One region of the Peribacillus sp. FSL E2-0218 genome, then DNA from elsewhere that is predicted to be linked to it. Evidence: riboswitches for the same ligand, from Rfam matches in the RefSeq annotation. Region 1 holds a riboswitch; each other region holds the start of a gene.
What was found. A riboswitch is a leader RNA that binds a small molecule or an ion and turns the genes downstream of it on or off. The one in region 1 is predicted to bind cyclic di-GMP.
Positions count from the first base shown of each region.

Region 2: it holds a riboswitch for cyclic di-GMP, as region 1 does, so the genes downstream of both, MHI53_RS03115 (methyl-accepting chemotaxis protein) here and MHI53_RS23635 (anti-repressor SinI family protein) in region 1, are expected to answer to the same signal.
Region 3: it holds a riboswitch for cyclic di-GMP, as region 1 does, so the genes downstream of both, galE (UDP-glucose 4-epimerase GalE) here and MHI53_RS23635 (anti-repressor SinI family protein) in region 1, are expected to answer to the same signal.

Region 1 covers NZ_CP150304.1:4,873,901-4,878,117, reverse strand. The annotation lists gene MHI53_RS23660 (flagellar hook-associated protein 2) at 1-79, shown strand, start outside; gene fliS (flagellar export chaperone FliS) at 104-505, shown strand; gene MHI53_RS23650 (flagellar protein FliT) at 505-846, shown strand; gene raiA (ribosome-associated translation inhibitor RaiA) at 1,100-1,657, shown strand; gene MHI53_RS23640 (hypothetical protein) at 1,908-2,105, shown strand; cyclic di-GMP riboswitch class I at 2,259-2,344, shown strand; gene MHI53_RS23635 (anti-repressor SinI family protein) at 2,384-2,515, shown strand; gene MHI53_RS23630 (helix-turn-helix domain-containing protein) at 2,647-2,970, opposite strand; gene secA (preprotein translocase subunit SecA) at 3,366-4,217, shown strand, end outside.
Region 2 covers NZ_CP150304.1:653,621-657,837, forward strand. The annotation lists gene MHI53_RS03110 (hypothetical protein) at 1-144, shown strand, start outside; gene MHI53_RS03115 (methyl-accepting chemotaxis protein) at 240-1,778, opposite strand; cyclic di-GMP riboswitch class II at 1,836-1,917, opposite strand; gene MHI53_RS03120 (hypothetical protein) at 2,033-2,272, opposite strand; gene MHI53_RS03125 (transporter substrate-binding domain-containing protein) at 2,488-3,264, shown strand; gene MHI53_RS03130 (amino acid ABC transporter permease) at 3,323-3,967, shown strand; gene MHI53_RS03135 (amino acid ABC transporter ATP-binding protein) at 3,964-4,217, shown strand, end outside.
Region 3 covers NZ_CP150304.1:3,431,431-3,435,647, forward strand. The annotation lists gene MHI53_RS16550 (VanZ family protein) at 1-193, opposite strand, end outside; gene MHI53_RS16555 (hypothetical protein) at 190-318, opposite strand; gene MHI53_RS16560 (hypothetical protein) at 534-671, opposite strand; gene galE (UDP-glucose 4-epimerase GalE) at 1,569-2,579, opposite strand; cyclic di-GMP riboswitch class I at 2,888-2,969, opposite strand; gene MHI53_RS16570 (ABC transporter ATP-binding protein) at 3,370-4,217, opposite strand, start outside.

The sequences.
Region 1 (4,217 bases):
CAGCCAGTTCACGGCCATGGAAAAGGCGATTCAAAAGGCAAATAGCCAAAGTTCATCGTTAGCATCTTATTTTAGTTAAGGCAATCGGGAGAGGAAGATAAATATGGCGATTAATAATCCCTATCAGTCGTATCAACAAAATTCGGTCAATACAGCGTCCCCGGGAGAGCTGACATTAATGCTATACAATGGCTGCCTGAAGTTCATCATGCTTGGGCGGAAGGCGATTGAAGCAGGAAATATCGAAGCGAAGAATACCAACATCATCAAGGCGCAAAACATCATCCACGAATTGATGGTGACGCTGAACATGGATGTCGAGGTGTCGAAGGAAATGATGAGTCTGTATGATTTCATGAATCGCCGTCTGATAGAGGCGAATATGAAAAATGATGTTGCTGCCTTGGACGAGGTGGAAGGACTCGTCACTGATTTCCGTAATACGTGGAAGGAAGTCATTCAGATCAACCGCAAAAAACAATTCAGCCAAGGCGGGCAAGTGTAATGATTCAGGCTTTTCACGACTTGACTGCCGAATTACTTGCCGTTCTGGAGGATCGGATGATTGCAGAACGTGAGGATAAAATAGAAAGGATCACCGAGCTGATTGATCGGCGGGATGAAGTCATTGCCCAAATCAAGCCGCCCTTCACTGCTGCTGAACAACAGGTAGGCCGCAGGACGATGCTGCTCAATCAACAGGTAGACAGCTTGCTGAAGCTTCAAAAGCAGGAAATACAACGGGACATCCAGGAAATAAACAAAAAGAAAAATTCCTCCAATAAATATATGAACCCATATGAAAGTCTATCAATCGATGGCATGTTTTACGATAAAAGAAAATGATAACCCAGCCGTTTGGTTTCCAAACGGCTATTATGTTACATTTATTTAAATTTTCTGTAAATAATTAAAGCTTAAATTTTTCTTTATCGCCAGGCATTTGTTATAATGAATGTAGGGTATACATCAACCCTTTCCAAACCTTCCGACAATTGTTTCATAATTTCGACATATTTCATGATATGTTTCCAAAGGGAACCGGAGGGGTATTGTAGAATCTAACTGTTATAGTCTTAATTTAAGGAGGACTCACTTTATGAATTACAACGTACGCGGTGAAAACATTGAGGTAACTCCAGCAATTCGAGAATACGTCGAAAAGAAAATTGGCAAGTTAGAACGATATTTTAACAATACACCTGATGCAAATGTGTTAGTTAATTTGAAAGTTAACAATAATACATCCAAGGTCGAAGTGACGATTCCTATGCAGAATTTGGTTCTTCGTGCTGAAGAGGAAAATGCGGATATGTATGCTGCCATCGATTTGATCAATGACAAGCTTGAACGCCAAATTCGTAAACATAAAACGAAGGTCAATCGTAAATTCAGAAACAACTTATCAACGACTCCGGAAGCATTCGCTTTCAACACGGACGTTGACGAAGTGGTAGATGAATTCGAAGATGATAATGATGTTGAAGTGGTCCGCAATAAGCGCTTCGATTTGAAGCCGATGGACAGTGAAGAAGCGATTTTGCAAATGAATATGCTTGGTCACAGCTTCTTCGTTTACACGAATGCGGATACTAACACAACGAACGTGGTATACCGTCGTAAAGATGGTCGCTACGGTTTGATTGAACCTAGCTAAATCTTAATCTATGAACTAAAGCACAGCCCAGCATTTGGGTTGTGCTTTTTTGCATGCTACAAGATTGCGGTCAGGCTCTGGATGGTTTTTTATAAAGAACAATTTGTGTTCTTTAATAAGATAAATAGTTAATATTACCTATTCTATTGAATCTTCCCTTTGTACTATACTCAAGTTGTTAGTTCTTTAAAAAGAACATAGTGTAATTTATAACAAACGATTTGATTAAGGTGCAAAGGGGCTGGATATTTTGTATCAAAAGAATTGCCATAAATGCAATCGGTCTTCTTTTAGCAGTGCAGACTATGGAGAGTGGCTTTGCCCGACCTGCGGTGACGACCTGACTGTGCAAAAAGCCTTGGATCCACTAGTGGTGGAGAGGGTGAACCTGCAGCATAAACTGAATGGGAAAAGCACGATTTACTATTACGTAAAAAGGAGAAAATGATAAAAGGGAAGCGGTTATTGAATTTTCTAAATATTGTAATATTTTGTCGGATAAATTTTTTTGCATTTTGTTAGTTTGGCGACATAATATAACAATATGTGATGCAAGTATCCGATATAATATGTTTATAAGCAATGTATTTGGTAATTAGTACCATGACAAAGGCAAACTTATTGAAAGATAAGGGCGCAAAGGCACAGGTCTAAGGTCCGCTCGACTAAGATGGCTGGTCTGCCTGAAATACAAAGGTATTTTAGGAGGTAGAAGAGGTGGCTAAAATGGAAATCGATCAAGAATGGGTGGATTTAATATCAGAAGCACGGAGCTTAGGTTTTAAAAAAGAGGAAATTAGTGCTTTTTTTGAACGGAAATGCCTTGAGGTTCCACTAGAGGAGAGCGAGCGAAGCTAATTACCAAACACACCCCTATAAACAGAGGCTGACCTGGCTGTTTATAGGGGTGATTATTCGTATTGGATTTCTGTAAGTCCAGCATTTTCAAGCTGTTTACTCCAGGATTATGTAGGTAGACTATTAAACTTCTACTCTTCTTTGTCTTTTCTCCATTTATTGAATTCGATGAATTCCCTGAATTGTTGTTTCGACACGCCGGAATTCATGGCTTCCTCCACGATTTTCATCCAGTCATTGTCCAAGGTTTCCTTGTTTGGTGCATCGTAAAGGAGGGCATCAACAGGAATGTTCAGCACGGCGGAGATTTTTTCGAGAAATTGAATGGAAGGGTTCGTTTGCAAGTTACGCTCTAGCGAACTTAAGTAAGACTTTGCCACACCGGCTTTGTCGGCGAGTTCAGTCATCGACATCTTTTTTTCTTCACGCAGTTTTTTTACACGTTCACCAATCATAATACCACCTCGAAACATGTTCTATTTATCTTCTACTTAAAATGTTAGTAGCCCACCTTTAAAAAAATTCAAACATGAAATCTGGTTGGATTACCTTGGCAGCATCAAATGATGGAAGGTTATGGATCATTCACATTTGCTTTTTGGAATAGTGGGGAGATTCCATGAATTATTTATACTTCCATCTATTTTAACAGTTTTACTCATGATTTATCCATTGTTTTTCGCAAGAATTGAATTCGGATCAATAGGCATGGAAGTGACATGAAGTTGTACCTCTAGGATAGAAGTGGTAAAATTAAGCGTGGATTAGGAATAACAGAAGATGCATTTCTTCTTACTTATATGAATTTTGTCATGGAACGATCATTACCATAATAGAGGAGCGTTATTGAATGCTTAATATATTAAATAAAGTTTTTGATCCGAATAAGCGAGAAATTAAACGTCTGGAAAAGATTGCTGACCAAGTCGAATCGCTGGCTGATGAGACGGCCGCATTATCGGATGAGCAGCTTCGTGCCAAAACGGGCGAGTTCAAAGAGCGCTACCAAAACGGGGAGACCGTCGATGATCTGCTCGTCGAGGCTTTTGCTGTTGCCCGTGAAGGAGCGAAGCGTGCCCTTGGCTTATATCCTTACCGTGTTCAAATCATGGGTGGGGCCTCACTTCATGACGGCAATATCTCGGAAATGAAGACAGGGGAAGGTAAAACATTGACATCGACCATGCCGGTTTATTTAAACGCGCTTACTGGTAAGGGCGTCCATGTCGTTACAGTCAATGAATACTTGGCCCACCGTGATGCCTCCGAGATGGGGGTATTGTTTGACTTCCTTGGTTTGACCGTCGGTTTGAACCTGAACAGCCATTCAAAAGAGGAAAAACAAGAGGCGTATAATGCCGATGTTACCTATAGCACGAATAATGAGTTAGGCTTCGATTACCTGCGTGACAACATGGTGTTATATAAAGAACAAATGGTCCAGCGGCCCTTGCATTTTGCTGTAATCGATGAAGTCGATTCCATTTTGATTGATGAGGCGAGAACGCCGTTGATCATTTCCGGTTCGGCACAAAAATCGGCCCAGCTTTATATCCAGGCCAATGCGTTTGTCAAAACGCTGCAAAAAGAAAAGGATTATACGTATGATGAAAAGACAAAGGGTGTACAGCTGACGGAAGAAGGCATGAACAGAGCCGAAAAAGCGTTCAATATCGATAATTTATTCGATATCACCCACGTT
Region 2 (4,217 bases), 960 kb from region 1:
GGTGGAGAAGCGAATTTTGGCATTCAGTTGTGGCAAAGCATGGATGGGGAAGAAGGGCTTGAAAGCCGGAGGTTACGGCAATGGTTAAAGAATATCGCTAATAATCCGAATGACTCCGGCACAGCTTTGGAGTCATTTTTTTGATGGAAGAATGGAAGTGTAAGAGTATGTTGACGGGCAACTCCATTCAGCTGGAACATGACGAAAACCCGCAATCTTTGAAATGCGGGTTACATCGTTTAAGATGGCGCTTTTTGGTTTAGATTGACAACCAACTCCGCCACTTGTTTTGCCTGACCCTCCAGATGAAGAGATTGCTTCATCAAAGATACCATCAAGAAAGCTTGTTCACTTGTAGAAGTCTCAATCTGCTGGTTTGCGGCACGAGATTCCTGTGAATCATGCAGGATGGACCCAAATACTTCATGAATGTTCCTGTTCGTCTCTGTTAGTTGATTTATGCTTGATTCATAGAGACGCAATAGCTGGTTCACACCTTCGTTGGAAGAATAAATCGATCCGAATACCAGCTGGGATTCATGAGCAATCTTCGCTCCTTGTTCTACATCCATGATGGAATGTTCTACTTGCTTCTGGATCAATTCCGTTTCGTCTTGGATTTTACTGACCACACGGACAATTTCCTGGGCAGATAGATCTGACTGGTTAGCGAGATTCCTGACTTCTTCCGCAACGACTGCAAATCCTTTTCCTGCATCTCCCGCACGTGCTGCCTCTATGGAAGCATTAAGGGCTAAAAGATTAGTCTGATCGGAAATACGGTTAATCATGATGGTGAATTGCTCGATTTCTTGTATTCGCTGTTTAAATCGATGAATCGTACCTGCCAAACCGGATACATGTTCAGTGACTAACTTTAACTGAATATGAAGTTTCTTCATCAGCTGCTGGCCGGTATCCACATGAGTGCTGGTGGAATTGGAGTTTTCGGCAACCTCATGCGTACGCTTTGTAAGGTTGAGGACCTGTTCTTCCATGCCCTTCAGCTTCAGCATATTGGATTCCGACAGGTCCAATTTGCGTTCCGTTTTTACAGACATGTCCTGGATATTGGCATTAATTTGAGCTGAGGCACTATTGGTTTCCTGACTCGTTCCTTTTATCTCCGATGAGACAAGCAGCATTTCTTGTGACATTATATCCAATGCCGTAAGCAGCTCCGTTGTTTTTTGCTCGATTTTGCGGTTTTGCTCCCATAGGTTTCTTTTCATCGATTTTTTATGCAAAAGCAGGACGATCGTTGCCCCGCTAGTCAAAATTAGAAAGACTGCGTGTACCAGCAGAAGCGAAAAGGCATAATTGGATGTTCCGCAAAGCAGCTCCGGAAATAAGAAGTAACCTACCAGATGTTGCAAGGCAAAAATCATCGTGCTCAACAGGACAAGCTGGATGGAATCGAAGAAAGCGATTAAAGCGATGACCATAAAAATTGAAAAATGATACTCAACCAAACCATTTCCCCCAGCTATCATGGATATCGAGGAAAAGGTGAGGCAGAGCGTGATGGACCAAGGCAGCAACGGATGATTTCTATTTTTCTTATAGAAGATGGTTGCGATAAGGAAGAATAAGATAGGCAGCATAAACAATAGGACAAGCGAAAATTCCAGGTAAGAAGGAAGTTCAGCAATTCCCCGCATCATGAGATAGTCCTGTAAAAACCCCGTGTACCTGTGCAAGAAGTGAATGAAAATCCCCATTAAAACCGTTCCTGCACTAAACATCAGCATTAAATAATTCCCTTTGAATTTATTCATGGTCAGACTCCTCAATCAGTTAATAATCCAGATAAAAAAAGCCAACTAAACATAACGTTTAATTGGCCGGTTGCGCTACTGACTCCAAACCATCCAAGCGCCCATATACGGATAGTTCTTCAAAGTCTCAGGATTTAGATAATAACTATATCGGTTCGGATTTAGAAATCTTGACGGTTTAAAACCTGGTAAAAAATAGAAGGTGTCCTGGGAGAATGCTTCAATACCTTGTGAACCCGATTCCCCATTTTGTTTTATTTCGAATGCTTCTCATTCCCGTGTTTAAAGTTACCCGTAATCTTGGCGAGAAGCAATTGAACCTCCAATATGCTGTGTTCACAGTTTTTAATTTTTTTTATCAGGCGCTCGGCTTGTTTATCCTTTACGACCATGATTTGCTTCTTATTGAAATAAATGATCATGGTTGCTTTCTTTGTGAGGATATAAGTGAAGGGTTCTTCCAATAATTTATTTCTTTTATCTATTCCGCTCATTGAAATATCTCCTTTTTATAACGTTTTTGCCATATGTGCCACTTTTTAGTTTTAATATTCCTATTTTTTAGAAGAGTTAAGAAAAACACGAAAAATATTATTTGGAGAAAATAATATTTATTCTAAAAATTCATATTATAATACTTTATTCTTATGCTATATTATAGGGAGAATTATTTATTATCACGCATAATCAAAGAATTGGAGTGATTTCAATGAAGAAACTTGGTTTACTTAGTTTGTTTTTGATTTTGACTATCTTTATCTCGGCATGTGGGAGCAATGATGGGAAAGATGCTGGTGACGAAAAGAAAAATGAAAAAGTATATAAAGTGGGCGTGGATACGACATATCCGCCGTTTGAATTCAAAGAAGGAAACGAATATAAAGGCATTGATATTGATTTAATCAATGCAATTGCGAAAGACCAGAATTTTAAAATCAAGTTATCTCCGATGGATTTCGGCGGGATCATTCCAGCGATGCAAGCAAACCAGCTTGATGTGGCCATTGCAGGCATGAGCATTACCGAAGATAGAAAAAAGGTTGTTGATTTCTCGACGCCATATTTCGATGCAGGTTTGACTGTCGTCGTTACGAAGGATAATAAGTCCACTAAATCGGTTGCTGACCTTAAGGGGAAGACGGTAGCGGTCAAAAAAGGGACAACTGGTGCCAAATACGCACAGGATAATGCTGGTAAATTAAAGATTAAAGTGGTTCAGTTCAATGACTCTCCAGCGATGTTCCAGGAAGTGTCGAATGGCAATGCCGATGCACTTATCGAAGATTATCCGGTAATCTCGTATGCCATTGCCCAAAAAGACCTTGGCTTGAAAACCGTAGGTGAGCGCTTGAATGGGGATCAGTATGGAATTGCTGTATTGAAAGGCGAAAACCAGGATCTATTGAAGAAAATAGATGCGGGTCTTGCCAATCTGAAAAAAGACGGCAAATATGATGAAATCATAAAAACGTATCTTGGTGAATAGATTAAAGGCTCAATAAGCGCGCCTGAGGCGCGCTTTCTTTTTCGAAGGGGTGAAAGGAATGGATATAATTGTTGCGGCTTTGCCTATGTTAGTAAAAGGACTTCAGGTGACGCTTTACATCTTTGTGATTGCCATTATCCTAGGTTTTTTGATTGGTTTAGTAGTGGCCCTGCTGCGACTTGCCCCTATCAAGATCTTGAACTGGATTGCAAAGGTTTATGTGGATGCGATACGAGGGACGCCGTTCATCGTGCAGCTATTCTTTATATATTTCGGAGTGAATTCACTGAATCTCATCTCATTGAACAGTACGACAGCGGGAATAATCACCGTTGCAATCAATGCAGGAGCATATTTTGCTGAAATAATAAGAGCGGGGATACAATCCATTGATAAAGGCCAAACGGAAGCGGCAAGGTCAATCGGGTTCACTGGAACCCAAACGATGCGCTATGTCGTGCTGCCGCAAGCCTTTAGGAGGATGCTTCCTACGATTACGAACCAATCGATCATTAGCTTAAAAGATACTTCCCTATTGTCCGTCATCGGGATTGCCGATTTAACCCAGCAAGGCCAGATTCAAGCTTCGGCAACGTTTGAGGCATTCAAGATTTGGCTGGTTGTCGGTGTGATTTATTTCATCATCATTTATGTGATAACCCTAATTGCCAATTTCATTGAAAGGAGGGTTCAAGTGCGATGAGCATCATTACCGTAAAAAACCTAAGAAAATCTTTTGGAGCTGTAGAGGTCTTAAAGGATATTAATGCAGAAGTGCAGGAAAAGGAAGTTATTTGTGTAATAGGCCCTTCTGGATCAGGGAAAAGTACGTTTTTGCGTTGCCTGAACCTTCTTGAGGAGGTTACTGGCGGTGAGGTGATCGTAAACGGACATAATATAACCGATCCCAAAAGGAAAATCAATATTAACAAAGTAAGGCAAGAGGTAGGGAT
Region 3 (4,217 bases), 1.4 Mb from region 1:
CCGTATGGGCACTCACCTCAACCCCGCCATACATGAATGATAGGCCCTCCAACCGATCATACCAATACGGCGTATTGAACTGCGCCAAAAAAGGCGTAATGCTCTGCTCCTCATACGTCTGCGACGAAAAAAAGAAAATCACCATCGCCCAAAGCACGAACAGGATGGGGAATAGGTATTTTTGGATTATCAACGATCAGAATCCTCGATGATTGCACTTAATTTTCCCTTAAGCTCCTCCACCAGCTCCGTTATGGTAATATCCTCGCCAAACTCCCCTTTTGCGTATGTATCCTTTAAGATTTCTAAAAATTCCATTCCAAACTCCCACTCCCATATAGTCGAGCCGCCGTCTCCTACTGTTTCCCCATTCCTATTATTGAAATATAAGGAATATAGCTCATTTATTTGATAATCACATATTTGGTGGGTTATGGCAAGTTAAATTACTGTAAATATTCCATTATTAACTATTTCCTCTAGTATATTCAAAACAAAAAAAGGACCGATTCCTCAGCCCCAACATTCCCCAATTATGATTGACCTAGAAAATAAGTCATGACTGAAATTAAAACCAACATAATAGCAACATAAGACCCGATAAACAGCTTCTTTCTTCTCTGTTTCTTTTCATAAACTTCCTCGAACGTAATGAATTTGTTTTTTGTCATCAAATAATCTCCTTTAATTTTGATGGCAGCTAACTGACATCGCCCTCCGCGAAGTCCCTTTGCTTAATCTATATATATAGTATCGGCACACGGCGAAAAAATTTTAAGGTATTATTACCTATTTTTTTTGGATAAGTAAAATTTCATAAAACAGTTTGTTAATATACTTTTCATTAATTCAATACAAACTATAGAAATTTCTATATTACTTATTCCATCTGTAATTAATCCTAAAAATCTATTATTGGTATGTAATAAAAGAAATGGATGTTTAAATGATTTATTTTATTTCTGATATTTAGGAGGTATACGAAGAATCTAACTGGTTTTGAGGAAAAGGAGACTTACTTTGAACCATTTTATATGCCTAAGAATAAAATTCAAACAACATAAACCAAATAATTTATGAGAAAAAGCTAAAAAGTATTTTCACCCATCCAAAAAACGATAACCATAAAGGTATACTTAAAAGCGTTCCCCAAATCATTCCCAAAACAACATTTCTGACATCAATCATAATAATTATCCCTCATTTATTTTAGGATTTTTATTTTTATTGGTTCCCTGTTGTTCCGTTTGTAAACGTGTTATTGTGAAAGTACATCTCAGATTTAATTTCTCTTTCTCTACTCTTTTTTGTAAGCGATTTCATTTTATTGTTTTATTTATTACTTTTTCTTAAATAATTATATTACCTTTTAAAATTGTTTCAATATATCAGAAACCTATAAGGATCACTTATTATAGATTTCTGATAGACCAAGAGAAAAATTCACCATTATTTAAATTATTCAACTTGAAATCATGCTTACAGTAGATTAGCATCTAAAATAAATTCAAGTATGAAATATTTTATACAATAAATATTTTTCTCTTAGTATGTTAAGTTTTATAATCTTAATTATATCCGTTTGGGTTTTGAGTTTGCCATTTCCACGAGTCTGTACACATATCTTTTAAATCCTTCTCTGCACGCCAGCTTAAGACTTTTTCTGCTTTAGTAGGATTTGCGTAACAACTTCCTATATCGCCAGGGCGTCTATCTACAAATTGAAAAGGTATTTCTTTTTTATTTATTGAGCTAAATGTATTAATAAGGTCCATAACACTATAACCTCTACCTGTTCCAAGGTTGAATGCTTCAATTCCATTATTTTTTTCAAGGTATTCAAGTGCTTTTAAATGCCCTTTTACCAAGTCCGTGACATGGATGAAATCCCTGACACCAGTACCGTCATGAGTGTTATAATCATTTCCGAAAATAGATAGTTTTTCCCTTTTTCCAATTGCAACCTGTGTTACATATGGCATTAAATTATTTGGTATTCCATTCGGATTTTCCCCAATGCTTCCACTTTCATGAGCACCTATTGGATTAAAATAACGTAATAATGCTATTCTCCAAGTGGAATCTGAAATATGTAAATCTCTTAATATTTCTTCAATCATTAATTTTGTACGCCCATATGGGTTAGTTGCCGACAAAGGAAAAGATTCATCAATCGGGACGCTATCCGGGTGACCGTATACAGTAGCAGATGAACTAAAGACGAGTTTCTTAACATCGTGCTTTGCCATCAGTTCACACAAATTAATTGTGCCTGCTATATTATTATGATAATACATTAATGGGACTTCAACAGATTCCCCTACCGCTTTGAGCCCAGCAAAGTGCATTACTGCTTCAAAGCTATGATTTTCAAAAATAGTATTTAACTCATCACGTTCTAATAAATCGCACTTATAAAAAATGAAGTTCTTTCCTGTTAATTCCTTCACCCGATTTAATGATTCAAGATTGCTATTTGACAGGTTGTCCACTATTACAATATCATAACCTGTTTTTAAAAGTTCTATCGCTGCGTGACTTCCTATATAGCCCGCCCCTCCAGTTACCAGTATTGACACTTTAAAATTCCTCACTTCGATTTAGAATAAACTAACATGTATTTATCTAACTTAACATTAGGCGCAGTCTTAATATAACAACTCATTAATAAAAATAAATCTATAAAAAAAGATTGTATATAGTACAATAAATCCATTTTAAAAACAATAGCCTGTTATAAATTTACTTCCTCCTTATCTAGAAATCTGCAATCTCTAAGAAATTCTCTTACTTCTTCAATAGATAACCCTGCATTTTTAGCCTCTAGAATTAAATTAACCCATTCCTCAAGTTCATTGTTAGCTTCGATAACAAATTCCACCCAACTTGCGGTAACTCAGCCGTCTTAGCAGAGCCTTAGACCTGTAATTTTGCGTCCATACTTTTCAATAGGTTTGCCTTTCTCTTATTTTTACTTTCTTAATTTAACTATTTAATACCAACACTAATCTATTATACCTATTAGATAACCACGCTTTATTAATACTTTTGTAATATTAATTATATACCTAAAAGCATAATAATAGTCCAAAATACTATTCGTTTTTTTTCGTCATTTTTCCTCAAATAACGACATTTTTTTATAAAATACTAGATAAATAAGCCTTCGTTATAAAATTTTCATCCAAAATAGAGAGTTAATCAGCTATAATTTGCTCATTTTACTATTTCAAAAAAATATTTTTCACACTAATTAATTTTACTTATTATCTAGTAATTCAATAATCCCACCTAAAAAAAGCCAGTATCACAATCCATTTTTATGGCTGTGCCCTGACTTTCCTTTCATTTTATATATGTTTTTAAACCTTATACACTGGATTCCATTTGAATGCCTAATAAATGGCTGAACATTCCTCTCTTTTCCTTCGCTAACTGGTTATATTCACCCACCTGTATAATTTCTCCCTGATCCATAACAAGCACTTGATCTGCATGTCGTATCGTTGATAAGCGATGGGCTATTACGATAATCGTCATTTTTCCTTTTAATTTTTCTATAGCGAATTGAATCTTCGCTTCGTTCTCTGTATCCAATGCACTTGTTGCTTCATCCAAAACAAGGATGGCCGGTTTGCGTAAAATCGCTCGGGCTAACACCAAGCGCTGCCTTTCTCCTCCCGATAGTCGGATACCTCGATCACCGATAAGTGTATCTAGACCTTGCGGGAGCTTACTGACAAAATCGGCAGCTGCCGCGAATTCTAAAGACTCCCATATTAATACATCACTTGCGTCAGGGTCAATGAGCAGCAAATTTTCCCGTATCGTTGCATTAAAGAGAAAAGGATCTTGAGGTATATAACTAATCGATCTCCGATGCGATAATAGACGGTCATTAGTAAGGGGAATATCATCTATTCTGACTTCTCCCCTAATAGGTTGATTCAACCCCATTAATATATCTATTAAGGTGCTTTTTCCGGCACCAGATCGTCCTACAATAGCCGTCATACGGTTAGAAGGAATGTGGATGTTTATATTTTTAAGGGCATAGGTGCTCTCATTTTGATCATAACTAAAATAAACATTACGGCAATCCAATCCTTGTTTAATATCAATCGGCAAAATATTTTTATAATCGGATTCATATAATTCTCTCGCATCCCTACATTCATTTTGTAAATCCGACAAAGCTTTAAAAGATGGAAGCGTAG